3 regions of the Paucibacter hankyongi genome follow, and region 2 is predicted to be linked to each of the others. Evidence: predicted binding sites of a transcription regulator. Region 2 holds the regulator's gene; each other region holds the start of a gene.
The links. Region 2 encodes sigma-54, which starts transcription at its own class of promoters, with help from an activator protein. Its sites were predicted from a motif close to TGGCANGNAANCTGCTTT; they were not measured.

Region 1: a site for sigma-54 is predicted at 4,493-4,510, ahead of WG899_RS16070 (pilin). Genes of this name have one in related genera too.
Region 3: a site for sigma-54 is predicted at 2,102-2,119, ahead of WG899_RS20910 (PEP-CTERM sorting domain-containing protein). Genes of this name have one in related genera too.

What each region holds. Positions count from the first base shown of each region.
Region 1 covers NZ_JBBHJX010000011.1:97,135-107,233, reverse strand. The annotation lists gene WG899_RS16090 (ABC transporter substrate-binding protein) at 1-75, shown strand, start outside; gene WG899_RS16085 (wax ester/triacylglycerol synthase family O-acyltransferase) at 422-1,984, shown strand; gene WG899_RS16080 (esterase/lipase family protein) at 2,083-2,928, shown strand; gene WG899_RS16075 (alpha/beta fold hydrolase) at 2,948-3,835, shown strand; gene WG899_RS16070 (pilin) at 4,018-4,443, opposite strand; gene WG899_RS16065 (MBL fold metallo-hydrolase) at 4,759-5,532, opposite strand; gene WG899_RS16060 (DEAD/DEAH box helicase) at 5,752-10,083, shown strand; gene WG899_RS16055 (putative bifunctional diguanylate cyclase/phosphodiesterase) at 10,080-10,099, opposite strand, start outside.
Region 2 covers NZ_JBBHJX010000005.1:13,674-23,772, forward strand. The annotation lists gene WG899_RS09720 (outer membrane protein assembly factor BamE) at 1-373, opposite strand, end outside; gene WG899_RS09725 (DMT family transporter) at 423-1,361, opposite strand; gene WG899_RS09730 (AraC family transcriptional regulator) at 1,455-2,282, opposite strand; gene WG899_RS09735 (RNA polymerase factor sigma-54) at 2,294-3,814, opposite strand; gene lptB (LPS export ABC transporter ATP-binding protein) at 3,829-4,620, opposite strand; gene lptA (lipopolysaccharide transport periplasmic protein LptA) at 4,617-5,258, opposite strand; gene WG899_RS09750 (thiol:disulfide interchange protein DsbA/DsbL) at 5,336-5,992, opposite strand; gene WG899_RS09755 (thiol:disulfide interchange protein DsbA/DsbL) at 6,052-6,738, opposite strand; gene WG899_RS09760 (SPOR domain-containing protein) at 6,867-7,616, opposite strand; gene argS (arginine--tRNA ligase) at 7,613-9,331, opposite strand; gene WG899_RS09770 (protein kinase domain-containing protein) at 9,372-10,099, shown strand, end outside.
Region 3 covers NZ_JBBHJX010000023.1:17,332-27,430, reverse strand. The annotation lists gene WG899_RS20920 (GNAT family N-acetyltransferase) at 1-1,153, shown strand, start outside; gene WG899_RS20915 (S1 family peptidase) at 1,150-1,938, shown strand; gene WG899_RS20910 (PEP-CTERM sorting domain-containing protein) at 2,196-3,056, shown strand; gene WG899_RS20905 (nitroreductase family protein) at 3,100-4,281, opposite strand; gene WG899_RS20900 (ThiF family adenylyltransferase) at 4,346-5,212, shown strand; gene WG899_RS20895 (XrtA/PEP-CTERM system exopolysaccharide export protein) at 5,445-6,080, shown strand; gene WG899_RS20890 (XrtA system polysaccharide chain length determinant) at 6,183-7,763, shown strand; gene WG899_RS20885 (XrtA-associated tyrosine autokinase) at 7,765-8,739, shown strand; gene WG899_RS20880 (TIGR03016 family PEP-CTERM system-associated outer membrane protein) at 8,672-10,099, shown strand, end outside.

The DNA.
Region 1 (10,099 bases), on a different contig from region 2:
TTGCAAAAAGAAGTGCGCGGCTTTGTGCGACACCCTTTCAACCGGGATCGCTGGCGCTTTGTGGACATGGGTTGAGAGCATCCCTGGCCTCTAAGTCCTGGGATGGTTCGCGCGGGAGCAGTCCGGCGCCGCGTTTTGCTCCGTGTCATTCCGGCGTGACCTAGGGTCACGGCCTCCCTTCTTTACCTGCGCAAAACGCGCCGCCGGACCGCTCCTTCGCGGCCTTGCGCGTGTGCCACGACGCGGGCGCCAACTGTGTGCAGGCTGCGCGCCCGATACCCGCCGCCCTCCAGCATCACCTCATGCAGTGAGCTTTTCTTGTCATGAGACTTAGAGGCGGCTCTCGGTGCATGCCTCTCAAGGGCTGCATGAGGCCAAGAGGCGGGTATGCTCATCGGATCTGCTCGCAGGGCCTGAATCGATGAATCCACTCGCTGGCATTGACGCCGCTTTTTTGCATCTGGAAACGGCCCAGATGCCCATGCATGTGGGCGCGCTACATCTGCTGGAGTTGCCGGCCGACTATGCGGGCGACTTTCTGGAACACCTGCGAGCCCACATAGCGGCACGTTTGCCGCTGGCGCCGGTCTTGCGCCGCAAGCTGGCCACCATGCCCTTGAACCTGGCCAACCCTAGCTGGGTGGATGCCGCGCCCGATCTGGAGGAGCACATCGTCGGCTACGACCTGCCCGCGGGCAGCGATATGGCCGCGTTGGAAGCGCAGATCAGCCTGCTGCACACCGAACTGCTGGACCGTGACCGGCCGCTGTGGAAGTTCCATGTCTTCTACGGCCTGGAGCCCGGCCCCGAGGGCGAACAGCGTTATGGCCTGTACACCCAACTGCACCACGCGGCCGTGGATGGGCAAGCCGCGGTGGCCCTGGCCGGGGTGATTCTGGACACCACGGCCAAGCCGCGAAAAACTGCAGCCAGCGCGGCCACCAGCAACGCCGCCGACAGCACGCAAGCGCAGGTCGGTACCGTCGGTATGTTGCGTTCGGCGCTAGCGCAGCAGCTGGGTCAAACCTGGCAACTGGCGCGCGCCTTGCCCGGCGCGGCCGGCACGCTGAGCGGCATGGCGGCCCAAACGGCTGCCGATGTGGCCGGCGCCAAGCTGAAGGGCTGGCTGGGCGGAGACAGCGCCGAGCAAAGTCAAGAAAGCAAGATCAGCAATCTGAGCCTGGCGCCGCGCACCCGGCTGAACAACAGCGTCACGGCCGAGCGCAGCTTCTCCACCGTCAGCCTGCCGCTGCCGGTCTTGCACGATGTACGGCGCAAGCATGGCGCCAGCCTGAATGACGCGCTGCTCTTCATCTGTGCCGGTGCGCTGCGACGTTACTTCAGCAAGCATGGGCCGTTGCCACGCAAGTCGCTGGTGGCGGCCGTTCCGGTGTCGATGCGCAGCAGCGGTCGCATGAGCAAGGCCAATACCCAGGCCACGATGAGCTTGGTCAGCCTGGGCACGCATCTGGCGGACCCAAGCAAGCGCCTGGCCTATCTGCTGGCAGCGTCACAGTCGATGAAGAGCGAGTTGGAACGCGTCAAATCGCTGATGCCCAGCGACTACCCCTCGATGGGCGTGCCTTGGTTGATGCAGGCTGGCGCGCAGCTCTATGGCCGCGCCCATGTGGCCGAGCGACTGCCGACGGTGGCGAATCTGGTGATCTCGAATGTGCCGGGGCCGACACAGCCGCTCTACCTGGCCGGCGCACGGGTGCTGAGCATGTATCCGGCCTCCATCGTCGTGCATGGCTTGGGCCTGAATATCACCGTGCAAAGCTACGCCGACTCGCTCGACATCGGCCTGATGGCCTGTGCCCACGCGCTGCCGGAAACGAACGAACTGGCGGCGCATCTGGAGGCGGCCTTTCTGGAATTTTTGGCACTGCCGGTGGCCAAAGCACCGCGAGCGAGCGCCAAGAGAACCGGCACCTCGGCGAAGAAAGCGCGCGTTTCCGCCCCTAAAGCTGGCCGCAAGGCTTGATCGGGCTTCGCTACCATCAAGGCTGCACCCGTATCTCTCACGACTCCGCCTGTTGACGCATGCCAGCCTCGCCCGCTTCCCCCCGCAAACCCAAGGCCGTGCGCACGCGCAGCAAAACGCCGAGCGCGCCAGCTGAGCCCCCAGCGCAAGAAGTAGAACAGCCGACGCCCTCACACAGCGACTGGCCGCATCTGGACCTGCGCCCACCGAACGCCTTGTTGATGATGTTGGAGGGCCGCGCGCCCTGGGAGTTTGCGGCCTTGCTCGCGGCCACACCCTGGCTGCGCAAGCTGCCGCGCGGCGATGGTCACCCGGTGGTGGTCTTTCCCGGCTTGGGCGCCAATGATGTGACGACACAGCCGCTGCGGCGCTTGCTCGACACGCTCGGCTACGACACCCATCCCTGGCACCAGGGCTTCAACTTCGGGCCGCGCCAGGGCGTGCTGGAGCAGTGCAACCGCGATGTGCAGGCCTTGTTCAAGCGGCATGCGCGGCCGGTCAGCCTGGTGGGGTGGAGCCTGGGCGGCATCTATGCGCGCGAGTTGGCCAAGGAGTTGCCCGAGCATGTGCGCTGCGTCATCACTCTGGGCACGCCCTTCACCGGCCACCCGCGTGCGACCAATGCCTGGAAGTTCTTTGAGCTGATGAATGGCCGCCATGTGGGCGACCCGGCCATGCTGGCGCAGATCCGCCAAGCGCCACCGGTGCCCACCACGTCCATCTATTCGCGCAGCGACGGCATCGTGGCCTGGCGCTGCAGCGTGATGGAGCCGGCCCCCCGGCACGAAAACATCGAGGTGCACGCCAGCCATCTGGGGTTGGGCATGAATCCGCTGGCGCTTTACGCCATCGCCGACCGCTTGGCCCAAGACCCACAGGACTGGCGCGCCTTTGAGGCGCAGGGCGCGCGGCGCTGGTTCTACCGCACCGGCCAGCCCGAATGAGAAGAATGAGTCCGCGCTGATGCAAATCTCCGCCAATGGCATTGCCATCGAGGTCGACGACCAGGGACCACCCACGGCCGAGCCGCTGCTGATGATCATGGGCCTGGGCATGCAGCTGACCGCCTGGCCCGAGGGGCTGGTGCAGCAGTTGCTAGCGCAAGGCTTTCGCGTCATCCGCTTTGACAACCGCGATGCCGGCCTGAGCCAGGCCTTCGATCAGCTGGGCGTGCCCAATATCGGCCTGGCCTCGATGCAGCATCTCTTGCACCTGCCGGTACGCAGCCCCTACAGCTTGGCCGATATGGCGCGCGATGCGATCGGCGTGCTGGACGCCTTGGGCCTAAAACAAGCCCATGTCTGTGGCGCCTCCATGGGCGGCATGATCGCCCAACAGGTGGCCCTGCTGGCGCCGGAGCGGGTCAAGAGCCTGACCTTGATGATGACCAATAGCGGCTCCCGCTCGGTGCCAGGGCCGTCGATGCGGGTACGCAGCGCCTTGCTGAGCCGGCCGCCGAATCCGCATGATTTCGCGGCCGTCGTAGAGCGCACCTACCAGTTGTTCCGCCTGATCGGAAGCCCCGCCTATCCGGCACCTGAGGCCGAGCTTCGCGAGCGAATCAGGAACTCTTTGCGGCGCAGCAACCGGCCACGCGGCGTGCTGCGCCAGCTGGCCGCCATCGCTGCCGATACCCACCGCGCCGGCCAACTCGGCCGCATCAAGGCGCCCACGCTGATCATCCACGGCGAAGCCGACCCGCTGGTGCCCGTGCCCGCCGCGCAGGATCTGGCGCGGCGCATTGCAGGGGCGCAGTTGGACATCATCCCCGGCATGGGGCATGACTTGCCGGAAGCGCTGTGGGGACGCTACGTCCAAGGCATTGTTGAATCTTCAAAGTCCAGTGCCTGAATCTGAATCAACTCAGATGGGGTCTGTTCTTTTGCCCTGAAGCCGGCTCAGCAAGGTCCTGTTTTCATGGGCGCCTGGATAAATGCTTTGCCGCCCAGGAGTTCCTCATATTCCATGACGCATGAAAAAAGCGCCCTTGCGGGCGCCTTTTTTCTTCGTCAATCAGACGAAGGATTCAATTTTTATTGCTTAGGCAAGAACTTGGTATCAACGTCGCCGCCAACTGCCCAAGTCACGCCTTTATCGTTGCAAGTACCGGTCCAAATGATTTTCTTGCCGGAAGTGATATCGCCAACTGCTTTCAGAACAGCGGTCACGGTGCCGGTCGCACCATCAGCGGTCACCGAAGTCACATAGTCGCTGCTGATCGAGGTTGCGGTAGGCAGACCCAGTGTGGCGTTAGTTGCCGACGAGAATGTGCCTTCGCTGCAAGCGATGCCCATACCGGTCAAAGCAGGGCCTGCAATGCTGGTGACGCCGGCCAGCTTTGCCTTGGTTGTGTAGTCTTTGTAAGCCGGCAGAGCCACGGCAGCCAGAATACCGATGATGGCCACGACGATCATCAGTTCGATCAGGGTGAAACCTTGTTGGACGCGCTTCATGTTCATGACGAGTACTCCTGGAGAGGGGTGTTGAGGGGTAGAGACACCCCCCCTGAATGCAGGGGTCGTGCCAGCCTCGCCGAGGCTTCAGCTTGTGATCAAAGTCACATCCCAAGCGCTCCTCGCCACCTTCGACTGACATTTTTTGTCAGCTGCAGGTGCACAAAGCGGTCGACAGCTCGGCAATGTGACGTTTTTTGGCGCCATTTGGAACGTCAGGGCCCGTACCAACGCGATCCCAAGCGGGCCGTTTTTTCGAGCGGGCAAAAAGAAAGCGCCGCAAAAGCGGCGCTTGGGGCTCAAAACCAGAGCAAGCTTGGCTCAAAACTCCATCAGGTCGCCGGCCTGCAAGGCTCGGATGCGGTGCTGCGTTTCCAGCGCCGCCACTGCGCTCATCACCGCCTGGCCCTCGCCCGGCTTGATATGGGTGATGTGCACCGCCACGCTGCCCGACAGCTGAGCCAACTCGGGGCCGAGGCTGGCCGGGCAATGGTGGCGGCTGACACGGGCCAACTGGGCCTCATCGTCGCCAAATGCGGTTTCAATCACCAGATGCGCCACCTGGAGCTGCGCCAGCCGCTGCCACAGCGCCGGGTTTGGCCCGGTGTCGCCGGTGAAGACCCAGCTGCCCTGCGCGCCGCGCACGGCAAAACCGACCGCCGGCACCGTATGAGCGGCGCTCAGCACCTCGACCTCGCGCGTACCCAGCATCAAGGTTTGGCCCAATTCGAACGGGTGCAAGCTGAGCACCGGATGCTCGGCGCTGGGCAATCGGGTGAAGTCGGGCCAGATCACGCCGTTGAAGATGTGCTTGCGCAAGGCCTCCAAGGTCTCCGGCAGGGCGTGCACCTGAACCGGAGGCCGGCCCGCGAGTTCACGCTCGCGCAACACCGTGTCGGCCAGCAGCGGAATCGACAAGATATGGTCCAAATGCGAATGACTGACCAGAATATGGTCGATACGCACCAAGGCCTCCAGCGGCAAGTCACCCACGCCGGTACCGGCGTCGATCAAGACATCGTCATCGAGCAAGAAGGCGGTCGTCTTGTAACCGGCCGCGATGGCGCCGGAACAACCAAGAACGCGTATTTTCATGAATCAAGACTTTGCTGCGGTGGGGCATGCCGTGGCACGGGGCCGCAGCGGAAGCCTCCACTGTAATTGCAGCGGGCCGCCGCGCAAGGGAGCATTACCGCCTTTGGGCGCCAGCCGCCAACTGTGCTTGCAAGACAGCCCGAAGGCGTGACTTGCTGCACAAGCGCCGAGCCGGCGCGCCGTGCTTGGCATACTGACGCCTTCCAGCAAAAAGACACGATGGCCACGAAACCTATTCCGCCCAGCAACAATGCCATGCCTTTCGGAGCGCCCGACGGGATGCGCAGCTTGAGCAAAGAGGAGCTGGTCGAGCGGGCACGCGAAGTCAAATCAGGCCTGAAGCAGCGCGCGGCCGGGGGCCGCGCCGAGGAGGCACCGCCCGATCCCGCCGATGTGCAGGCGGTATTCGACGCCTTGCTCTTGACCGATGGCGCCCGTGGCGCTGCAGGCCTGTGCCAATGGCTGCAAGCCATGGGCGTGAAGCACCAGGGCAGCGGCGGTGATCGACCGTTCCAATTGCCGCAGGTGAGTCATTGCCTGCAAACCTTGCAGGCGCAAGGCCTGGCCGAGATCGTCTCCGGCCGCGGCTATGTGGCCGATTTGCAGGCCAACGCCGAGCGGCTGCAGTCCTTGCTGCTGCGCCCCGAGGCGCCGCAGTATTGGCGCTGCCTGGCCTGGGTTTACGGTGGCGGCTACGGCGATGTGCGACGCGAGCTGGCCTGGATCAGCTACCGCAGCGAGCAAGAAAAAGTCAGCCTGCTGCGTCTGTACATCCACTCAGGCGTCAAGCGGGCCGAGTTCGATCGCCAGGTCTCGGCGCAGTTGCACGATTTGCTGTCGCCGCTGATCCTGCTGCAGGCGGTGACCCAACCCTGGCTGCCGCAGGCCATCGCCCGGATCGATGCCGAACTGCGCGGCAAGCTGCTGGCTCACACCATGGCCCTGCTGCCACCCAGCGACCCGCGTGCGCAAGCCCTGTCGCAATGGCTGGAGTCCAGTTTCAAGACCGCACCGATGTCGGTGGCGCCCGAGCTGCGGGGCCGCTTGGCCGAGGCCAGGGTGCACGCGCTGGACTTCACAGGCATGCACGCCCTGCTCGAGGGCCTGAGTGGGCCCAGCCTGCCGATGTATGCCGCTTGCGAACAAGCCGCGAGCGGCGAATGGGCCGAAGCCGCAGCCACCTTCGAAGCGGTGATGAAAGAACTGCGCAAGCTCAGCGGCGCCCGCCGCGGCGCCCTCGATGACGGCCTTGCACGCATCTATGTGCTGTGCCTGCTGGCCCAGGCCGAACCCAAGGCCTGGACCACGGCACGCAAGTTCTGCATCGCCGAGTCGGGCTCGCGCAGCCCCTCGCCGCATGAGCAATGGGGCCGCTGGGCCCATGTGATCGGCACCCGGCTGGGCGAAGACAGCCTGGACCCCGACTGCCTGGCCTATCAGCCGGCGCTGGAGTTGCGCGAGCACAGCCTGGGCGCCGCCGCCGATCGCCTGCTGCTGGCCGCCTGGGCCGGCAAAGCGGCCGCGGGCTGGAGCGCCGCGACTGTTCAAACCGTGGTGCAGCGCCTGCACAGCAGCGGTCAGCTGTGGCTGGCCATTTGGGTGGCCGCCGCAGCGGCGCGGCTGGAGATCGAGCTGCCGCCGCTTGCGCTGAACGGCGTCCAGCCTCCCGCAAACTTCCTCGGTGCACCGCGCGAACCCTGGCGCGACGCGCTGGCCGCCATCGCCTCGCTAGGCGAAGAAAAGGCCGCCAAGCCGGCCACCAGCAGCGCGGAGCTGGCCTGGCAAATCACGCTGGACCCGCAAGGCCGCATGCAAGACCTGGAGCCGCTGGAGCGCAGCATGAGCGCCCGCGGCGTGGCCAAGTTCAAGCCGGTGCCCTTGAGCCGGCTGAAGAAAAACGGCGCCGCCAGCGCGCGCGACAACGCGGTGCTGCGCCATATCGAACGCAGCCCTTATGGCGGCGTCAACAGCTTTCAGATTGACGCCTCGCAGGCGGTGGTCGCCCTGATCGGCCATCCGGCGGTGATGTTTGCCGATGCGCCCGGCCAATGGGTGGAGTTAGTGGAAGCCCAGCCCGAGCTGGAAGTGCTGCGCCGCCCGAGCAAAACAGGCGCGGCCGGCGAAGAGCAGTTTGAGTTCTCCATCCACCCGCAGTTGGTGGGCGTGGAGCCGCCGCGGCTGTTCGGCTTCTTCGGCGCCAGCCACGAAGTCGAGAGCGCCAAGCGCGACGCCTTGCGCATCGTGCGCGATGGGCCGCAGCGCGCCCGACTGATCCGCATCAGCAGCGCCCAGCGTCGGGTGGCGGAACTGGTGGCGCAGGGCTGGTCGGTGCCGACCAGCGCCAGCGCGGAATTGGGCGCGGCCTTGCAGGTTTTGAGCGGCCTATTCCAGCTGCACAGCGACGCCGAAGCCGGCCAGCAAGTGCCGGGCGACAGCCGCTTGCGCGCGCGCCTGCTGCCGCTGGGCGAGGGCTTGCAGCTGCAGCTGGTGGCCCAGCCTTTCGGCAGCTTTGGCCCGGCCGTCACGCCGGGGCGGGGGCGCGAGCGCCTGATGTGCATGCATGAAGGCCTGAGCCTGGCCACCGAGCGCGACCTGGCCGCCGAGGCCGCCACACGCAGCGCGGTACTGGAGGCCTTGCCCTTTTTGGACCCCGAGCTGGGGCCCGAATCGCCCTGGCAATTGGCCGATGCCGAAGAGGCGCTGCGCGTGGTCGAGGTGCTGCCCAGCCTGCCCGGCATTGCCGCGCTCGACTGGCCCAAGGGCAAGCCGCTGCGCGTCAAGCCGCTGGACAGCACGCAGATGCGCGTGCAGGTCAGCAGCGGCCGCGACTGGTTGGCGCTGAATGGCGAGGCGCAGATGGACGAGGGCCGCGTCATCGGCTTGCAAGAGCTGCTGAACCTGGCGCGCGCCTCGCGCAGCCGCTTTGTGCGCCTGGGCGAGGGCGAATACCTGGCCCTGAGTGAACAGCTGCGCCAACAACTGCGCGACTTGGACGCGCTGGGCCAGGCCAAGAAAGACCAGCTGCAACTGCCCCACGCGGTGGCCTCCTGGCTGGATGAAACGCTGATCGATATGGCGGTGGAAGGCGACTCGCCCTGGCAGGCCCGCATGGATGCCCTGGCCAGCGCCAGCGCGCTGCAGCCCACACTGCCGGCCGGCCTGCGCGCTGAGTTACGCAGTTATCAACTGGAGGGCTTTGTCTGGATGAGCCGCCTAGCCCAAGCCGGCCTGGGTGCTTGCCTGGCCGACGATATGGGCCTGGGCAAGACGGTGCAGACCTTGGCACTGCTGGTCGCCCGAGCCGAAATCGGCCCGGCCCTGGTGCTGGCGCCGACTTCGGTGTGCGGCAATTGGCTGGCCGAGACACAGCAGTTCGCACCCGGTCTTCGCTGCAACATTTATGGCGAAGCCATCGACGCCGAGGCCCGCGCCGCCCTGGTCAAAGAGGCCGGGCCGGGTGACGTGCTGGTTGTCAGTTATGCCTTGGCGCAGATCGATGCCGAAGTCTTCGCCGGCAAGGACTGGGCGACTCTGGTGATGGACGAGGCTCAGGCCTTGAAGAACGCTGCCACCAAGCGCGCCAAGTCGGTGGCCGAGTTCAAGGCCGGTTTCCGCCTGGCCCTGTCGGGCACACCGGTGGAAAACCGCCTGGCCGATCTCTGGTCCATCATGACCCTGATCAACCCCGGCCTCTTGGGCAGCGCGCCTCAGTTCGGCGAACGCTTTGCAACGCCGATCGAGAAGCACCAAGATGCGGTGGTGCGGCAGCGCCTGCGCCGCCTGGTCTCGCCCTTCCTGCTGCGCCGCACCAAGACGCAGGTGCTGCAAGACCTGCCGCCGCGTACCGAGATCATCCATCTGGTGCAGCCCAGCACCGAGGAGCGCAACTTTTTGGAGGCGCTGCGACGCTCGGCGCAAGAGGCCGTCAGCGCCGCCGCCAGCAGCGGCCAGCCGGCACCGATGCAGGTGCTGGCCGAGCTGATGCGGCTGCGCCGTGCCGCCTGCGACCCACGCTTGGTGGCGCCGGAGCTGGGCCTGGTCGGCTCCAAGCTGGCCGAGTTTGAAAGCATCGTGCGCGAGCTGGTCGATGGCTCGCACAAGGCCCTGGTCTTCAGCCAGTTCACCGACTATTTGAAGCTCTTGGCCGAGCGCCTGGACAGCATGGGCGTCAAGTACCAGTACCTTGACGGCAGCACCCCGGCGGCCGAACGCAGCAAGCGCGTCGCTGCCTTCCAGCGCGGCGAGGGCGAGGTCTTCTTGATCAGCCTGAAGGCCGGCGGTTTTGGCTTGAACCTGACCATGGCCGACTATGTTTTGATCGTCGACCCCTGGTGGAACCCGGCCGCCGAAGACCAGGCCACTGGCCGCGCCCACCGCATGGGCCAAAAGCGCCCGGTCACCGTCTACCGCCTGGTGACGGCCGGCTCGGTGGAAGAGCGCATCATCGACCTGCACCGCGAAAAGCGCGGCCTGGCCGATGGCATTCTGGAAGGCCAGGAAGAGGCCACCGTGCTGGATGCGCAGGCGCTGGCCGCCCTGCTGCGCGGCTAAGTCGGGACAGACCGAG
Region 2 (10,099 bases):
CGCTGAGCTTGAAGAACATGCGGCTGCGCTCCTTGCCCAGCAAGCGGCTGACCTCGTCGGGCTTCATGCCGGGCTGAATTCGGTTGCGGCCCGCCAGCTGCAAGCTGTCTTCGATGCGGATGACGCGCTCATCGGGCCCGAGTTTCACCATATAGCAGTGCTCGCCCATGGGCTGCTGCGAATACTCCAAGGTGCGCCCACCATCGGCATCGGGCCAAACGCGCGTTGGTTGTCCATAACGCGCCATCACCTCGGTGGCGGCCATGCCGGGCGTGATGCTGCGGCCGGGGTCCAAGCTGGCGCAAGCGGCCAGGGCCAGCAGCAGGAGGCCTATGGCCGGCAGTCTGTGAAAGGAGCGTTTCGATGACAGCATTCACGGTCCCCGTTGAAGGCAAGCGATGCAGGGATTCTGCGCCAAGCGCTTAAACCTGGGTGCGTGCTGTGTTTGTGTCGGGAATGGCTTGTTGCGGGACTAGGGCCATCAAACCCATGGCACCGAGCACACAGAGCATGCCCAGCAACTGCCGGCCGGAGATGTCCTCACCCAGCACGCCGGATGCGAACAAGAGCGCAGAAACCGGCAGCAGCGCGGTGAACAAGCCGGCGCGCGCGCTGGAAAGTCGGGCGGAACCGGCGTACCAAAGCACGAAGCCAAGCACTGTGGGCACCAGTGCGTAATAGGCCACCCCCAGCAGCGCCGGCAGCAAATGCGCCGACGACAGGTCTATCGATGGCCACTCCAAGCAGGCCAAGGGCAGGGCGATCAAGAAGCCGCCCGCACACATCAGCGTTGACAAAACCAAGGCGGCTTGGGGCTGCTGCAGTTTCTTGTTCAAGAGAATGAACAAGGCCTCGCAGACGATGGCACCGAGAATCAGCAGATTGCCCAGGCCACGGTCTGTTGCCAAGGCAGTCCCTGGTTCAGCGGGCCAGTTCACCGCCATCAAGCCCAAGCATGCCAAGGCGATGGCCAGGACGAGCCGCCGATCAAGCCTTTCGCCCAGCACCAGCACGGCAAAAAGGGCTGCAATGGCCGGCAAGCTGCCGGCGATCACGCCCGCATCGCCCGCCAAGCTCAGGCGCAGGCCCGCAATCATCAAGACGGTGTAGCCGACGCTGCCGGCGGCGGCTTGGCAAAGCAGGAGCACGCGGTCGCGCCAGCTCAGCTCGCCCAGCCGAGGCAAGCGAACGCCTTGCCAGCGCAGCAGCAAAAGGAAGACCGGCAGGGCGATGGCGAAGCGCAGCGCAGTGGCGGTAAAGGGCGGCAGGCCTGCGGCGATCAGTTTGCTGGCGACCACGGTGCTGCCGACAAAGATCATGGCCAAAGCGCAGTAGATTGAGGCGCGGGTTTGTTCGTTCATCGGGCGATGCGGTATTTGAAGACTGAACTCTCAGTTTGCTGGGCCCGCCGCACGCGGTCTTGAACAATATTGCAGGCACCCGGCCTGATGGGCTCAGCGTCGATTGCCGCCCTGAGCCTGGCGATAGGCGCCCGGCGTCAAACCGAGAAAGCGCTGAAATGCCCGTGTCAGATGGCTTTGGTCGGCAAAGCCGCAACTCAGCGCCACCTCGACCAGCCCTTGGCCCTGGGCAATCTGGCGTCGCGCTTGCGCGAGCCGGCATTGCAATAAATAGCTGTGCGGTGGCAGGCCATAGGCCCGCTTGAAGCTGCGCAGCAATTGAAACCGGCTCAGGCCGGCCAAGTCCGCCAGTTCGGCCAGGCTCGGCGTGAGGTCGGATTGATCGGCCAGACGTGCGCGCACCTGCTCCATGGCAGCAAATCCCAGCGTCTTGACTTCGCGCGGCGTTTGATTCGCATAAGAGGCCAAGAGCGCTGCCAGCAGCTCTTGCAGCTCGGTTTCGCTGACGAGGCTGTTTTGTTCATGCTCCGCTGCAGCTAATGCTTCGAACACACGCGCAAAGCGCTGGGCCAGCTGCGGGTCTGACAAGACCGGCCGGCTCAGCTCCAGCCGCTGCGCCGCGGGCACGCCCAGATCCTGCGCCAGCTGCTGCATCAGCGCGGGCTCCAGATAAAGCATGCGCCATTGCCGTGCTTGGCCGCCGAGTGCTTCGCCGTCATGCACCTCGGCGGGGTTGACCGTGATCAGATCGCCAGCGGTGGCGTGAACCTGACCGCGGCCGCTGGCGCTGCGTTGCGCGCCGGCATCGATCAGGCCGATGCCATAGCCGTCATGCCAATGCCTGGGGTAACTGCGTGCGCTGACGGTGTGGGTGGCGTACAGGCCAGCCAGGGTGGCGGGAAGAATCCGTACCCGCTCCATGACGCTGCGGCTCAGCTGACCCGGCGCATGGTGGTGGTGCCGATCTTCATGCCTTCGCGGTACTTGGCCACGGTGCGGCGCGCGACCTGGATGCCTTGTTCTTCCAGCATGCCGGCGATGGCGCTGTCGGACAGCGGTTTGGCCGGGTTCTCCGCATCGATGAACTGCTTGATCAGCGCCCGCACCGCGGTGCTGGAGGCTTCGCCGCCGGCCTCGGTGCTCAGGCCCGAGCCAAAGAAATACTTCAGCTCGAAAGTGCCGAACAGCGTGTCCATGTACTTGGCGGTGGTGACGCGCGAGATGGTTGATTCATGCAGGCCCAACTCATCGGCAATCTCGCGCAGGACCAGTGGCTTCATCGCCAAGGCACCATGGGTGAAGAAGGCTTTTTGCCGCTCCACAATGGCTTGCGAGACCCGCAAAATGGTGTCGAAGCGCTGCTGAATGTTCTTGATGAACCAGCGCGCTTCTTGCAGCTGGCCACCGAGCGCGCTGTTGGTGATGCCGCCGCGCGTTTGGCGCAGGGCATTGGCGTACATCTCGTTGATGCGCAGCTTGGGCGCCACCTCGGGGTTGATGATGACGCGCAGCTCGCGGCCGACCTTGCGCACGATCACATCCGGAATCACTGCCGCCGCCATGCCGCGTGCAAAAGCCCGGCCCGGCTTGGGCTCCAGCGAGACGATCAAGGCCTGCGCTTCGCGCAGCAAGGCCTCATCGGCGCCGGTCAGTGCCATCAGTTTTTTGTGATCGCGCCGCGCCAGCAGTTCCAGATGGCGCTTGCAGATCATGATGGCGATCATCTGCGCTTGGCTGCGCGGCAGGGCGCGCAACTGCAATTCCAGGCATTCGGCCAGGTCCTTGGCACCGACACCGCTGGGCGTCATGTGCTGCAACCACTTCAGCGCGATGCGCAACTGGGCCAGCAGTTCTTCGTGCTCTTCCGGGTCATCGGCCGCGTCGGTCAAGGAGGCGGCGATGTCTTCCAGCGTATCTTCCAGATAACCGTCTTCGTTGAGCGATTCGATCAGCACATGCAGGGCCATGCGATCGGCGTCTGACAAGCTCATGCCGGCCATTTGCTGCACCAGATGCTCTTGCAAGCTGATCTCGCCGCTGGACTGGTCTTGGCGCTCGCCGTCTTCATCGCCGCCGCTGCTGCTATTGGCGGGCTGTTCGCGGATGCCGTCGAAGTCGTCACGCTCGGTGCCGTTCTCCCAGTCTTCGCGCTCGGTGCTGCCGAAGTCTTCGGCCTGAATCTCGGCCGGGCCTTCGCTGCCGCCGCCTACTTCTAGGTCGGCGCCGCTGTCTTCGGCGGCGGTGGCTTCACTGATGCTGCCGCGCATCTCGGCCAACTCGGGCGCGGCCACGCTGTAGTCCTCTTCGGTCTCCAGCAGCGGGTTCTGCGCCAGCATCTGGTCCACTTCCTGGTTCAGTTCCAGGGTCGACAACTGCAAGAGCCGGATTGACTGCTGCAATTGCGGCGTCAATGAAAGATGCTGGCTCAGCCGAACCTGTAGTGAGGGCTTCATCGTCTTTTGCCCCGCTACATGCGGAAGTTTTCGCCGAGGTAGACCTTGCGCACGTCGGCGTTGTCGACAATCTCGTCCGGTGTGCCTTCGGCCAGCACCGAACCCTCGCTGATGATGTAGGCGCGGTCGCAGATGCCCAGCGTTTCGCGCACATTGTGGTCGGTGATCAGCACCCCGATGCCGCGCGCCTTCAGGAAGCCGATGATGCGCTGGATCTCCAGCACCGCGATCGGATCCACCCCGGCAAAGGGCTCGTCCAAGAGGATGAAGCGTGGCTGGGTGGCCAGCGCACGGGCGATCTCAACGCGCCGGCGTTCACCGCCGGACAAGGCGGGCGCCGGGCTGTCGCGCAGCGATTCGATGCTGAGGTCGTGCAGCAGGCCTTCCAGCAATTCATTGATGCGCTTGGGCGGCAGCGAGCGGCCATCCGGCCCGACTTGCAACTCCAGCACCGCGCGGATGTTTTGCTCGGTCGTTAGCTTGCGAAAAATCGAGGCTTCTTGCGGCAGATAGCTCAGGCCGAGGCGGGCGCGTTGGTGGATGGGCAGATGTTCGACGGCCTGGCCGTCAATGCGGATCTGGCCAGCATCGGCGCGCACCAGGCCGACGATCATGTAAAAACTGGTGGTCTTGCCGGCGCCGTTGGGGCCCAAAAGCCCGATCACTTCGCCGCTGCCGACGCTCAGATGCACATTCTTGACCACGCGGCGCACGCCATAGCTTTTGGCCAAGCCTTCGGCTTCAAGGCGGCTGCGCGGGCCAGACTCCAGCGCGGCCGGCGGATGCGTAACGGCGGCGTTGTTCATGAGGGCTTGCGTGGCGTTTGCAATTCGGTGCTGGGCTGCAGCGTCACGGCGGGGTTGGGCGTTTCGCTGACGGTGGCACCGGCCGCGCCGCGCGGCATGATCACCACCCGCGCACGCCCCGTCGGATGCGGCGAGGCTTGGCCCACTTCCACCGTGAACACCTCGGCGCGGTTGTCATACACGATCACCGCACCGGTGACCTCGTCGCCCACGGCGGTGCCGACAGTGCGGCGCACCACCGCATTGCCAATGAAACGCACCGCGTCGCTGCGGGTGTCGTACTCCACCTGATCGGCAAAGCCCTCGATCGCTTCGCCCGGCACATCGCGGCCCTGGCGGAAGCTGACCTGCTTGCCGGTCTGGCCATTGGCGTAGGCCTGGTAATAGCCGTCGCCGGTTTCGCGCAGGTCAATCCGCTCGGCGCGTAGCAAGAGGCTGCCCTTGCTCAGCACCACATCGCCGAGAAACTCGGTGCGCTGGTTGGCTACATCAATGCGGCCGCCTTTTTCGGAAGAGATATTCAGCGGCTTGAGTCGATCAGCCTTTTCCGCCCGTGCCGGCGCGGCGCCCAGGCTCAGCAGGGCGGCCAAGCCCAGGCCCAAGGCCTGTTGCAGCAGGCGGGCAGGGGACGAGGTCATGGGGCGGGGATCAGGGTTTCGCATGGCGGCACAATTCTTGCAGACCATTCTAGCCCGGCATCGGGCGCAGGCTGGCCTTATGCCTTGCCGCGCGCCAGCTTGATCAGGTGATCGGTCACGGCCAAGGCCTGCGCATTGCCCTTGGCCAGGCTAGGCGCCGTCAGGAAACGGCCGCCGACGCCCAGTGCGGGCACGCCTTCGACCTTGTAGTCGGTGGCCAACTTGGCCATTTGGCCGAGTCGCGTCTGGGCGCCAAAGGAGTTGAAGGCGGCGCTGAACTTGGCGGCGTCAACACCGAGCTTGACCATCAGGGCGGTGATCGCCTTTTCGTCACTCAGCTCCAGATGGTCGACATGGAAGGCCTTGAAGACCGACTCATGCAGATCGCCCAGACGGCCCATCGATTCGAGCGCGTAGAACATGCGCTGGTGCAACTTGTGCATGGCGCCGACGCCGACATGAATGCGGCGCAGCACCACATCGGCCGGCAATTGCTTGCTCCAGGCCGTCAGCAGCGGGTCCAGTGCGTAGCAATGCGGGCAGGTGTAGAGGAAAAACTCGAACACCTCGATCTTGTTGCTGCCGCTGGCCGGCAGTGGCTGGGCCAGGCGCAGGTATTGAGTGCCTTCAACCGGCGTGGCCGGAGCGCCCTGGGCCAGGCTCAAGGTAGGCAGGCCGGCGGCGGCCATGGCGGCCAGGCTGGCGTTGAAATTGCGGCGTTGGATCTTCATCATCGAATGCGGTCCTGTGGTGCTTGCGTGCGTGCTTGTGTGCCTGCGTACGGTTGGGCGCCTCAGCCCTTGCGTTGGCGAGCCAGATTGATCAGATAGTCCGCAACGGCCAGCGCTTGCTTGCCCAGTTGCTGCTCCGACTGGCCGCGGATGCCAGCCTTCGAGGGCGAAGTCAGGAACATGCCGCCGATGCCTAGCGCCGGCACACCGTCGATGTGGAAGGCTTCGGACAATTTATTGGCCTGTTCACACTTGGCGTTCATACCGAAGTTATTGAACGCGGCGCTGAACTTGGCGCCGTCCAGGCCCAGCTTGACGGCCAACTCGGTGATGGACTTTTCGCTGTCGAGCGGCAGTCGGTCGACCTGGAAGGCGTGGAACACCTGATCGTGCACCTCGGCCTCCTTGCCCATCGCCTCGAGCGCGAAGAACAGGCGTTGGTGCAGCTTGTTGTAGGCGTTCCATGAGACATGGACACGCCGGAACGTGACGTCCGCCGGCAATTGTTTGACCCAGGCGCTCAGCGCCGGATCAAAGGCAAAGCAGTGCGGGCAGCCGTACCAGAAGAACTCGATCACCTCGATCTTGCCGGGATGCGTGGGCGGCAGCGCGGCAGCCAGGCGCTCGAACTGCTTGCCTTCGATCGGGCCACCTTGGGCTTGGGCCAGGCCAGGCATTGCGCCGGCCAGACCGAGACCGGCCAGGGTACCCAGACCCAGAGTGGCGGAGAAATCGCGTCGCTTGATCATCTTCAATTCCTAGGGCGGACAGTGGGAATCAGCTTGAACTTCAGGCCGGCAGGCCAGGGCTTTCGGGGTGGCGCCGCGCTCGAGTGCCGCGCTCGAGCGCCGCAACCGAGCACCGCAGCTGCAGGGCGTTAGCGTTGCACGCGCACCAGATTGGCTTCGATGCCGGCGGCCTCGACCTTTTTCTGCAGCTCTTCGGCTTCGTCGCGTACATCCATGGGGCCGATGCGCACGCGCAGCACGGTGCGGCCCGATTGCTCGCGCTCCATCACCTTGGCCGTGAAGCCCAGCATCGCCAGCTTGGCGCGTTGTTGCTCGGCGTCTTCGGCCTTCATGAAGGCGCCGGCCTGCACAAAGTACATGAAGGGGTCGGCCGCGGCGGCTGCTGCGGCTTTCGCGTCGGCCTTCTTGTCGGTGGCTTTTTCCGCAGCTTTCTCGGCCGGCTTTTCTGCTGGCTTCTCGGCCGCCTTGGTCGGGGCCGGGCTGGTTGTAGGTGCCGTTGCCGGCGCAGTCAGTGGGGCCGTCGCCGTTGCCGGCGCCACCGCGGCCGGGGTAGCCGCAGCGGGCGCCTCGGTGCTGGCAGGGGCGGGGCCGCCCACCACGCCACTGGCCACCTTGGCTCCGGCCTTGCCGGCCAAGGGCGCGTTCGGGTCCCAGTTCTTGTTGCGGGCGGCTTCTTCGGCGTCGTTCTCGGCAGTGCGTTGCGGCACCTTGTTGATGAAGGGCACCGGCACCTTGGTGATGTAGAGCGCCACGCCCAGGGCGACGGCCAGACCCAGCAGCAGGCCGACGATCATGCCGAGCACAAACCCGCCGCGTTGCCCTTTGGATTGGCCCTTGGACGGGGCCTTCTGTTGTGGCTTTGCGCCCTGTTGACTCATGCGTTCTCCGTGGACTCGTTGGCGACTTCGCGCGACATCACCTCGGGCGCGCTAACGCCCAACACCGTCAGTGCATTGCGCAGCACCTGGCGGGTGGCGGCCAGCAAGGCCACCCGGGCCTGGCTCAGCTCGGGCGTCTGATCCAGCACGCGCTCGGCCGCATAGTAGCTGTGATAGCAACCGGCCAAGTCGCGCAGGTAAAAGGCCACATCGTGCGGGGCCAGCGACTCGGCGGCGCTGCTGAGCATGCGCGGGTAGTCGGCCAGCTTGAGCATCAGTGCGGCCTCGGTCGGCGCGGTCAGCAGGCTCAGGTCGGCGTTCTTCAGCGTGGACTCATCGCCGCCGCGGGCCACCCAGTTGCGGATCACCGAGCAGATACGGGCGTGCGCATACTGCACATAGAAGACCGGGTTTTCGTCGTTCTGCTTCAGCGCCAGATCGACGTCGAAGATGAACTCGGTGTCCGCCTTACGCCCAATCAGGAAGAAGCGCACCGCGTCGCGGCTGGTCCACTCGACCAGATCGCGCAGGGTCACGTAAGAGCCGGCGCGCTTGGAGATCTTGACCTCCTCGCCGCCCTTCATCACCGTGACCATCTTGTGCAAGATGTAGTCGGGGAAGCCCTGCGGGATGCCCACATCGGCCGCCTGCAAGCCGCCGCGAACGCGGGCGATCGTGCCGTGGTGGTCGCTGCCCTGCACATTGATGCACTTGCTGTAGCCGCGCTGAAACTTGTCGATGTGATAGGCCACATCGGGCACAAAGTAGGTGTAGCCGCCCTCGCTCTTGCGCATCACGCGGTCTTTGTCATCGCCGTAGTCGGTGGTGCGCAGCCACAGCGCGCCGCCTTCTTCAAAGGTCTTGCCATTGGCGATCAGCTTGGCGACGGTGTCTTCGACCCGGCCGCTGCTGTACAGGCTGGTCTCGAGGAAGTAGCTGTCGAACTTGAGGCCAAAGGCCTGCAAGTCCAGGTCTTGCTCGTGGCGCAGATAGGCCACGGCGAACTGGCGGATGCTGTCCAGGTCTTCGATATCGCCGGAGGCGGTGAACTGGCGGTCATCGGCCACCACCGTCTTCTTGGCCAGGAAGGCGTCGGCGATGTCCTGGATGTAGTCGCCGTTGTAAGCGCTCTCCGGCCAGCCGGCGTCGCCGGGCTTGATGCCCTTCAAGCGGCACTGGGTGGAGTTGGCCAGCGTGGCGATCTGCACGCCGGCGTCGTTGTAATAGAACTCGCGGGTGACGTCCGAGCCCTGGGTCTTGAACAGGCTGCACAGCGCATCGCCCAGCGCGGCCTGGCGGGCATGGCCCACATGCAGCGGCCCGGTCGGGTTGGCGGAGACAAATTCCACCATCACATGGCGGTCATTGGCCGGCTGCTGGCCGAAGGCTTCGGCGGCGCCCAAGACCTCGCTGACCACGGCCTGCTTGGCGGCGTCCTTCAGGCGGATATTGATGAAGCCGGGGCCGGCAATCTCCAGCGCCGCCACCCAGGTTTGGAAGGCGGGCTTGGCATTCAGCGCATCAATCAGCGACTGAGCCAGCTCTCGGGGGTTCTTTTTCAGCGGTTTCGCCAGCTGCATGGCGGCCGTGCAGGCGAAGTCGCCGTGGCTGGCCTGCTTGGGCGATTCAAAGGCAGCGGCCAGCGTGGCGCCGGGGCTGAGTTGCTGGATGGCTTCGCCCAGGGCGGCGAGCAGGTCGTGCTTGGCTTGGATCATTCGACAATTCTACGGGCGGCGCTTGCGTATGATGCTCGTCATGTCCTCGGACCTCGACCTCCCTCTCGAAGCCAACGTTGACTTGCCCGCCTATATCGGCAAGTACCGGGTGCTGCGCCGCTTGGGCGAGGGGGCGACCAGCGATGTTTTCCTGGCCTTGGACGAGTTTCGGCAGACCGAAGTCGCCATCAAGCGTATGCGGTTTTGGGCCAGCAACAGCCGGTTGGGGCAGCAGGGTGACTTCAGCTCCCGCTTCTATGCCGCCGAGGCCGCCTTGGCCGGTCGGCTGCAGCATCCGAATGTGGTGCAGATTCTGGACGCGGTGCCGGATCAAGACGCGCCCTATCTGGTGATGGAGTACGTGCCCGGCGTGACGCTGAAGCATTTTTGTCGCAGTGACCGGCTCTTGCCGCTGGACCAGATCGTCGAACTCGGCTTCAAGTGCGCCATGGCGCTTGGCTATGTGTACCGTCAGGGCCTGATCCACCGCGATGTCAAGCCGGCCAATCTCTTGGCGGTCTTGGATGCGCAGGGCCAGGTGACCGATGTCAAGGTCAGCGACTTTGGCAGCGCCTTGAATCTGAACTCCGACCAGACCCAGGTGCACCGCGTTGGCTCGCTGGCCTATATGCCGCCCGAGCAGATTGAGGGCGGTGATGTCGACTGCCGTGCCGACATCTACGCCCTGGGCGCCGTGCTCTACCACCTGATCGCCGGCCGGCCGCCCTTTGATGCGCCCAGCCAGATGGCCTTGATGCACCAGATTTA
Region 3 (10,099 bases), on a different contig from region 2:
TGAGCTAAAAATTGCAGAAACCAAAGAGGAGTTGGAGCAGTGTTTTAGAATTCTGCACGATGCCTATGTTTCTAGCGGGTTTATGAAGCCGGATCCTAGTGGCATGCGGATAACCATGTATCACGCACTGCCGACCACAACAACCTTGTGCGCTAAATATGACGGCCGAGTTGTTGGGACGATTTCTATGATACGGGAAGGAGTTTTTGGCTTCCCATTGCAATCAGTGTTTGATTTGGAAGGTGTTCGAATTAAGGGCGGCAATATTGCTGAAATATCGGCGCTTGCGGTTCATCCTGACTTTAGGAAAACTGGAGGGGCAATACTATTTCCGTTGATGAAATTCATGAGGGAATATTGTGTTGAGTATTTTGATACTCGGCATTTGGTTATTGCTGTCAACCCTGAAAAAATAGAGCTCTATGAGGCTTTGTTGTTTTTTGAGAGATTGCAAGAGACGACGGTGGATCAGTATGATTTTGCCAATGGCGCGCCAGCAGTCGGCGCGACCTTGGATCTAAAGCACGCCGCCGAGATATTTCGATCAGGGTATAAGGGTCGCCCGGCAAAGAAGAATCTTTATAGTTACTTCTTTCAATTGAAATTGGCGAACATAAAGTTGCCAAGTCGGCGTTATTTCACTACCAATGATCCGGTCATGACTCCGGAGCTGTTGAATTATTTTTTCAATTCAAAAACACAATTGTTTGATCATTTGGATGATCGAAAGAAGTCCCTGTTGTGGTCGATTTATACGATGGCTGAATTCCGTTCGGTGCTTCCAATGATGCAAGGCGTCGCTCTGGAAAGTCACCCTTTGCGGCAGCATCAACGGTATTCATTGAGCTGTCCTGGTTCGATAGCGTTTACTGCTGCGGATGAAAATCGATCATTTGTTGTCAATGTGGTGGAGTTGTCGTTTGGCGGCTTTCAGGCGGAATGTAAATTGGACTTGCCGATCGGCTCATCCGGGCGAGCCGTTATTGAGTTGGGCAATCGGGAGAGATCAGAGGTTATTGTCACCGTCATGCGGCGCAAAGAAACAGAACTTGGAATATTTTATGGCTTCAAAATCGATGAGCCTGACTCGGTGTGGCGGCGCTGCGTAGCCGCATTGGAAGTGGGTCATACCTCAGCGGACTTGATGCAATGAGCAAGGGGGCCTTATCCTGCCGTCGTGGGATTTTGAAACTAGGTTTTTTTGTCTTGAGCCTATTCGGCGCTTCCGCGCCAGCTATTGCAGATTTGCCGGAGTTGGTCTTGCGCAGCAAGCCTTCGGTCTTGTTGGTCGGGACTTTTGTGGAGACCGATCGGCCGCGATTTACTTTTCGGGGGACTGGTTTTGTCGTGGCGAATGGAAACCTGGCCTTTACCAATGCCCACGTGTTGCCTGAAACCCTGGGAGGGGATCGGGATATTCGTTTGGTAGTTCAGGTCAGGGTCGGTTCGCGTGAATGGAGTTCACGTGCGGCCAAGGTTGTTTCTGTGGATGCCGCCCATGACCTTGCTCTGATTCGTTTCGACGGGCCTGCCGTGCCAAGCTTGAAGCTTGCGCAAACGGGGCTTGCGCGCGAGGGCGGCTCGATTGCTTTGATGGGGTTTCCGCTGGGGGGCGCGCTGGGGTTTTCATTGGTCACCCATCGGGGCGTCATTTCTTCAGTCACGCCTATCGCTTTACCTCCGCCTGCGGCTCAGAATTTGAACGAAAGGGCAATTCGGCAACTGCGCGAAGGCAGCTTTGACATTCTTCAGTTGGATGCGACCGCCTATCCCGGCAATAGTGGCGGGCCTGTGTTTGACGTGGACTCGGGCGAGGTGGTGGGCATTGTCAATATGGTGTTGGTCAAGGGCAGCAAGGAGACTGCGCTGACGCATCCTTCGGGCATCAGCTATGCCATCCCTATTCAATTTGCCAGCCAAATGCTGCTAGGCCTTTAGTTCGGCGTCGCTTGCTGTTCCCTGGTGCGCGATCATTGTTGAGGTCCTTCGCAATGGCGGCAGCTTCTAACAGTGTCGAGATTTTTTACAAATTGTGCATGAGTCTTTTGGTTTTGAAGTGTGCTGTGTTGTAAGTCTTTGATTTTGAACAAGTTATTTTTTTTGGCACGCCATTTGCTGTTGTCCTAGGGGCAAGCGGCTGGAAACGGATAAGCTGCCGACTAGTAGAAATTCACTTCACTTCATTGGAGAGCTTTATGAACATGAAAAACACTTTGCGCGCTGTGTCTGCAGCTGCTGTTTTGGCTGCGGCCAGCATGTCGGCATCGGCTGGCTATCAGGTGCTGGATCGCTGGCAAATGAATGTGCCCGCTTTCCTGCCATCACTGACGACGGATATTGGCCATTTGGTCGTGGGCGGTGGGATTGCTAATGTTAAGCAAGAGGTAAATGCGCTCAATCAAGCTTTCGTCGGCGCTAAGTTTTCGGAATCTGGTAACGTCTTCTCTTTAAGCTATATCAAAGAGAATTCGACGGGTTCTGGTGATTCCGGCCCTCTGCAATTATTCAAACCTTTTGGCTTGGCTCAGTTGGAATTGGTTTTTTCCGACATCGCTGGCACAGTTGTGGCGTTGAACGCTGGTGGTGGCTTCCACTATAGTTTTGACAGTGGAACCTTTGCCTTGCGTGCGACGAATGATGCCTTCGGGTCTTACACGACCTACGCAAGTGGGTCAATTGTTGGTTTGGGTGGAAACACGGCGTCAACTGGTGTTATCGGTGGCGCTGCCGGTGACTCCGCTCTCTTGGCGACAGTGATCGGTCAGTTGGGCTTTGACGTTAAGGATAGCTCTGGTGTTAGTTTGGCTCCGGAGATGGCTGTCGGGAAGGTGTTGTGGCAAGCTACAACAACGAATAAGATTGATAACACTTCGGCAAGTTATGGGACATGCGATTTTGGTTTAGGTCATAACGGTGTGAAGTGCCTTAATGTCAATGTGACATCTGAAGGCGCAATTGACACGGTTCGCGTGGTCCCTGAGCCCGCAACCTTGGCTTTGACTGGCTTGGCACTTGTGGGTTTGGGTTTGGCTCGCCGCCGTAACGCTGCCAAGTAAATTGGTTTGACGTACAAAAAAAGGGTGCTTCGGCACCCTTTTTTTATGGTGCCCTTATATGGCCTGGTGGGGAATTTAGTATCAAGTCTTCAATGGGGTGGCGTAATGAGCGTGCGCTTGCTGGTTTGCCTGAGCCGACTCGCCCCATGAATGCGGCCCGTTCGGCAATGGGGGCAGTCAACAAGGTAGACAGCCGTGACTGAATTTTTTGGGCTTGCTTGGCCATGCCGCTTGAGGTTGAAAACGGGGTCTGCTCCCTTGCGTAGCGCGAGAACACCAAGGGAGTGACTTCGGGTTGGATTTGCAAGCCAAGTCGGGTTGCGGTCAGCCAGAATCGTTGCAGGGCTCGGCCTGCCGCCACATAGTCGTCGATGTGCTGGGGTGGGCGTTGCGCGTGGATGACGAAATGAGCCGCGCAGGCGATGCCGGGCAGGAAATCAAGTTGAAGTCGCGGTGCCCAAGTGCCCGCCAGGAAGCGGTTGAAAAACTCAACCCTTGACCAGCTCTTCATTACAAACTGCATCAGTCTGGTGGTGATGGGGTCAGTGCCCAAGGCTTGATCCGGAACTTTGTCTGAGCTGAATTGCGCGTTCCATTCAATGATGCTTCGGTGTACTTCGTAGGCTTCTGGCATGGTTAGCCTAAGCTTGGCCGAATGAAACATCAGCATGGCTGTGTCTAGCCGCTTGGCAAAGCTATCCAGCCAGAGGACTTGAAAGTTTTGCCCCACCGCCGCTTCTAGGATTTGTCGCTGCTCCTTGGTTAATGGTTTTGTTTTGAGTGGGCGTCGCTGGACCGTGCGCGTTTTGATGCTTGTAAAAAGAACATCGGCCGAGATGGTTGAATCAGGTTCGAAACTCAACTCGAATACAGGGCGGTGTTCTGGCGCATCAACGCGGCGTTTGGCTGTCATTTTCCGGCCGAATTGACTGGCGGCGATGGCGGCTGTTTCTAGTAAGGCGCCCATTGCGATTTGACTGGGGTGTCCATCGAGGTCGTAGACGCAATGTTCGCGGGTATCAAAAGCATGTACGACCGCTCGGTCCGCGTCAATGAGTTCAAATCGCCATGGCTGGGTGTTGTCTCCGCTGGGGGCCCAACGTGCGAGGTCCAGGATTTGACGGATGGTGTCGAGAGAGTTCATGGGCCAACCTTTTTGGGCAAACTGACTATTTGCTGGTGGTGAATTTCTTGGTGCAAATTTTGGGCGGGTGACTTGCTTCATGGGTCCCGTGCTTCGTGGCATGATGCCGGGGACGCGGATTTGCGGTTCAAACAGTGGAGTGTCTGTGAAAACCAATTCGACTTTTAATTATGAGCGAGCTTTCTCTCGAAATCATGGTTGGTTGAGCAAGACTGAGCAGGAAAGGTTGCGTGGTTCCCGGGTCGCTATCGCCGGTTTGGGCGGGGTTGGGGGAGCTCATCTGCTGACCTTGGCGCGGCTCGGCGTTGGTAACTTCAATATCGCCGATTTTGACGATTTTGAGGTGCATAACTTCAATCGGCAGGTGGGGGCGTTCATGTCGACCGTGGGTCGCCCAAAGGCCGAAGTTTTGAGGGAGCAAGCGCTTGACATTAATCCTGAAGCAGATGTTCGTGCCTTTGTTGAGGGGGTAACCGCCGCAAATCTCGAAGATTTTTTGCGGGGTGTGGATGTCTACGTTGATGGCATCGACTTTTTTGCAATCGAGGCGCGGCGTATGCTGTTTAAGGCCTGTTATGAACGGGGTATTCCTGCGCTGACGGCTGCACCACTTGGCATGGGGGTGTCCTTCCTGTACTTTCGTCCTGGTGGTATGAGTTTTGAGCAGTATTTCCGTGTTGAGGGGTGCAATCAGCAAGAGCAATATGCTCGTTTCATTGCAGGCTTGTCGCCCCTTGCCTTGCATCGTGGCTATTTGGTTGCGCCGGAGGCAGTGAATTTCAAGGAGAAGCGGGGGCCGTCCACCATGATGTCCTGCGATCTGTGTGCTGGAGTCATGGGCACTTCTGTATTGAAGGTGTTGCTGAGTCGGGGTGCGCTTCGCGCCGCGCCTTGGTCAATGCAGTTTGATGCGTATAGGCAGAAGCTCAGCTTCGCATGGCGCCCATTCGGAAATGCCAATCCACTGCAGCAGGTTTTGCTCGCGCTGATTCGGCCTATGCTGAGGGGGTGAGCTTTGCTTGCCCTGTATTTTGGGGTGGAGGGTTTGGCGTTGTTCCGGGAAGTTGGCAAATAGTCACACCGCAGCCGTTTTCTGGTCTTTCCCCCCCTCATTTCCGAGCCGAGTAGGACGATGCTTTGTGGCATGATCCAGCCGCCATTCAAACCCGTCCGAAGGTGTTTTTTGCTTGGGCGGGCCTGAGGTGTGGTTCGTGTTAGATTTCATTGACAAGTGAGGAGTTGCCTTGGACAAGAGCATTCGTAGTGTTTCGCAAAAGCTGGGCTTTGCTCTGTTTGCAGCCGCCGCTGTTTTACTGGCAGGCTGTGCCAGCAGTTCCGGGCGCTTCCCCCCGGCGCCTGTCGCAGCCACGGCGCAGGATTACAGCTACATCGTGGGTGCTGGTGACAACATCAACATCATCGTCTGGCGCAATCCGGAGTTGTCGATGTCGGTGCCGGTGCGGCCCGATGGCAAGATTGCTACGCCCTTGATCGATGAGTTGTTGGCGCAAGGCAAAAATCCGATCGAACTGGCGCGCGAGATCGAAAAACAGCTCGGCAAGTATGTTCGCGATCCGGTGGTCACGGTCATTGTGACTGGTTTTGTTGGCCCTTACAGCGAACAAATCCGGGTCATCGGGGAGGCCGCCAAGCCTCAGGCTCTTCCCTACAAGATGAACATGACGATCTTGGATGTAATGATAGCAGTTGGTGGCCTTACAGATTTCGCTGCGGGCAATGAGGCCACCATTCTCCGTTCGGCCGACGGGGGCAAACAATACGCGGTGCGTTTGAAAGACTTAATTAGGCGTGGGGATGTCTCTGCAAATGTGGAAATGCGCCCGGGTGATGTGTTGATTATTCCCCAGAGTTTCTTCTGACTGGGTGGTTTAGTAAATTGGTTGTGCAGGTTTGAAGCCTTTGCCTCATATTCCTCTCCATATGGTCAGAGCTTTGGCCACTTCTCACGAGATCGACCGCAGATGGATTTATTGATTGCCCAGATTCTTGCTATTGCTAAGCGTAGTTGGAAATACCGATGGCCAGGGTTGATGGTGGCTTGGTTGGTCGGTGTCATAGGGGCTGTCGTAGTGACGGTGTTGCCTGACCGCTATGAGGCGAGCGCTCGTATCTTTGTAGATACCCAGTCCATTCTTAAGCCGCTGATGTCCGGCTTGGCGATTCAGCCCAATGTTGAGCAGCAGGTGGTGATGTTGAGTCGGACTTTGATCAGTCGGCCAAATGTGGAAAAACTGATTCGTATGGCTGATTTGGATTTGAAAAATCAATCCAAAGCGGAGCAAGAGGCCTTGATCGAGACGGTGACCAGGAACCTTTCGATTCAGAGTACTGCGCGGGACAATTTGTACACCTTGGCTTATCGGGATTCTGACAAGGACAGCGCTAAACGAGTTGTGCAGTCATTTGTGTCAATTTTCGTGGAGTCTAGCCTAGGCTCGAGTCGCAAGGATTCAGCAACGGCGGCGACCTTCATCAATGAGCAGATCAAGAATTACGAAGCTAAGCTTGAAGAGGCCGAAGGCCGCCTGAAGGAATTCCGTTTGCGCAACCTGCAAAACATGGATGCTGACGGCAAAGATTCAGCATCGCGCTTGCGCGAAATGAGTACTGAATTGGAGCGGGCCCGTCTTGAGTACCGTGAGGCAGTCAATGGGCGAGACGCGGCAAAACAGCAGTTGGAAGCCGAGCGCAAGGGTGTGTCGAGTACGACGCAAGGCTTGCTTCAGGAGTCCGCTCTGAATATTGCGACTCCCGAATTGGATGCCCGCCTCGACGCTCAGCGCCGCAATTTGGATGCACTGTTACAGCGCTATACCGAGCAGCACCCCGATGTGATTAGCGCGAGAAAATCCATTTTCGATATCGAAGAAGAAAAACGGATGAAGATGAAGGAGTTGCGTAAGGCTGCGCTTGCTTCACCTGGTACCGTAGGTGCTGCGAATGGCAGTATGGCTGCGCAGGAAATGAGCCGCTTGTTAGCTTCTGCGGAGGTTCAAGTTGCGACCCTGAGAGCCCGGGTTGACGAGTATTCGGCGCGATATGGGCGGGCGCTAGCGAGTGTTCGAACTGCCCCTCAATTGGAATCAGAAGCTGCTCAATTGAATCGCGACTATGCGATTCATAAAAAGAACTATGAAGACTTGGTGTCGCGCCGGGAGTCTGCTTCGATGTCGGGTGAACTTGATTTGGCGTCCGGCGTTGCGGACTTCCGTTTGATCGATCCACCTCGCGTGTCGCCCAAGCCGGTGGCTCCAAATCGATTGTTGCTTTTGGCTGGTGTGATGGCGGGCTCTCTTATTGCAGGTTTGGCCACTGCATTCTTGGTTAGCCAGGTCCGACCTGTGTTCCATGATGCGCTTGAACTGCGGGCGCGCATTGACTTGCCTATTTTGGGAGTTGTGACCCGTTTGACGACTGCCGCAGATGTTCAGCGTAAGCGCAAGGATTTGATCCGATTTGGTGCCGCCTTTGGTAGTTTGCTTGGCATGTTTGTGCTCGGGCTTGCAGTAATGGCTTTTTTGATAACAAGGCAGGTGGCTTGAGATGACTAGCCTGATTGAACAAGCAGCCCGACGCCTCGAGCAACTTCGGCAAGCCGGTGTTGAATTGCCGGAGGATACTAGGGCTGCAGAGGGGACCCTTAACGGGCTAGAGAAGACTATTCCAGAGGTGGAGGTAGTTTTGGCCTCGGCTGAAGCGGCTGCTCTTGGTGCTTTCGGCGAAGGGAAAAATGGCTCTCAAGCTGTCGGCTTATCCAAGCGTGTCGAATTGGATTTAGATGCTTTGGCTGGACAGGGTTTTATTACGCCGAATGCTGAGCGATCACAGTTGGCAGATCAGTACCGGGTGGTGAAGCGCCCCTTGATCAAAAATGCAATGGGCAAGGGCGCCTCGACCTTGAATCATGCCAACTTGATCATGGTGACCAGCGCCTTGGCCGGGGAGGGCAAGAGCTTCACCTCTTTGAATCTAGCCTTGAGTATTGCGGCCGAGTTGGACAACACCGTGATGCTGGTGGACGCCGATGTGGCTCGGCCATCGATGTTACGAATGCTGGGTTTGCCGCAAGGGCCTGGTTTGCTGGATGTGCTTGAGCAGAAGGTTGATATGGCCGAGGTAATGCTTCGGACCAATGTGGACAAGCTGACTTTGCTACCGAGTGGGTCGCCGCATCCGCGCGCGACGGAATTGCTCGCCAGCGATGCGATGAGCCATCTGCTTGATGACATGGCCAAACGCTACCCGGATCGAATCATCATTTTTGATTCGCCACCTTTGCTACTGACCACGGAATCTCGTGTGTTGGCTTCACATATGGGGCAAATCGTGGTCGTAGTTCGTGCCGAAAGTACTGCACAGAGTGCTGTACAGCAGGCTTTGGCTACGATCGAATCTTGCCCCTTGAAGATGCTCCTGCTGAATCAAGCATCAGACAGCGCGACTGGTAGCTATGGCTCTGGTTATGGCTACGGGTATGGCTACGGATATGGGGACGGCAGTAATGCTGCCAAGAGCTGAGGTTCTTGATCGGTCCTCTGGCCGTGCGGTTGGTTCTGTAACAAGGCAACCGTGCCATGCATCTAGCGTGGTTCAAATTCGATTCGGCTATTGTGTTGCCTTAATCGCGCTTGGCTTGACCCATGGGTTAAGTTTTGCGCAGCTTGCTGGTGTGGGACAAGGTGGTGGCGATTCGGCCCTAGGTGCTAATGTGGGTCTCATATCCGGTGGCTCCGGATCTGGCGGTGGCTTGCGAGTTCAACCTCGCATGAGCTTGATGCAGACCTGGACAGACAATTTGAACCTGCGAGACGCAGCCAAAGATGCTGCGTTCATCACGACGGTGGCGCCCGGCCTCAGTATTTCGAGTAGTGCAGGACGCCTGCGTGGCAATTTCGACTACGCGTTGAATGGCTTGATCTATTCAAAGACCGAGCGAGAGAACCATCTTCAGCATTCCCTCTCGGCCAATGCAAATTTGGAGCTGATTGATCGGCGTTTGTTCGTCGATATTCGCGCCAGCTATGGTCAGCAACAGACTTCGGCCTTTGGTCAGCAGACTTCACCCGAGAACTCGGTTCGTAACCCAAATAGCACCGACATCGCCAGCCTCACGGTGACGCCCAGTTGGCGCGGCCGATTCGGGAATTTCGCAAGCTACGAGGCCAGGGCGAGTGCAACCGAGACCAATGCAAAAGGTTCGAGCATTGGTGACTCTCGGGTGACCGATGTTTCATTGAGGGCTGATGCCATGGCTTCCGGCCCTTTGGCTTGGTGGGGCCTGCTGAGTGCTCAGCAGTCTCATTTCAAGGCTGCGCAAGACAATAGCCGTTCGTCTGCAACCGCAGGCTTGAAATATCGCGTTGATGTGGATGTCAATGTCGGTATCAATGCGGGTTTTGAGCGCAGCGACCTCAAAACGGCGTCTTCGCAGGCGGGGGCGACCTACGGTCTCAATGGCTCATGGACCCCGACGGCACGCACGTCGATGCAGGGTGACTATCAACGACATGATTATGGCAATAGCCATTCTTTGAGTCTTAACCACCGCTTCCAACGTTCCTCGATTCGGTTTTCTGACAGCACCTCGGTGTCACAGGGATTTGACAGCCGTGCAGGCGGTCAAATGACCAACTATCAACTGTATTTTTTCCAGTTCGAGAGTCTGTATCCAGACCCTGTCATACGAGATGCCAAGGTCAGGCAATTTCTGCAGGAGACTGGCCGCAGTCCCAATGCGCAAGCCAACTCAGGCTTCTTGTCTTCGTCTCCGTCCTTGCAGCACCGTCAGGAGTTGTCCGCTTCTTGGCAAGGGCAGCGCGCATCGGTTACGGCAACTTTAAATCAGAGCAGAAACAGCCGTATCGGTGGGCAAGTGCCC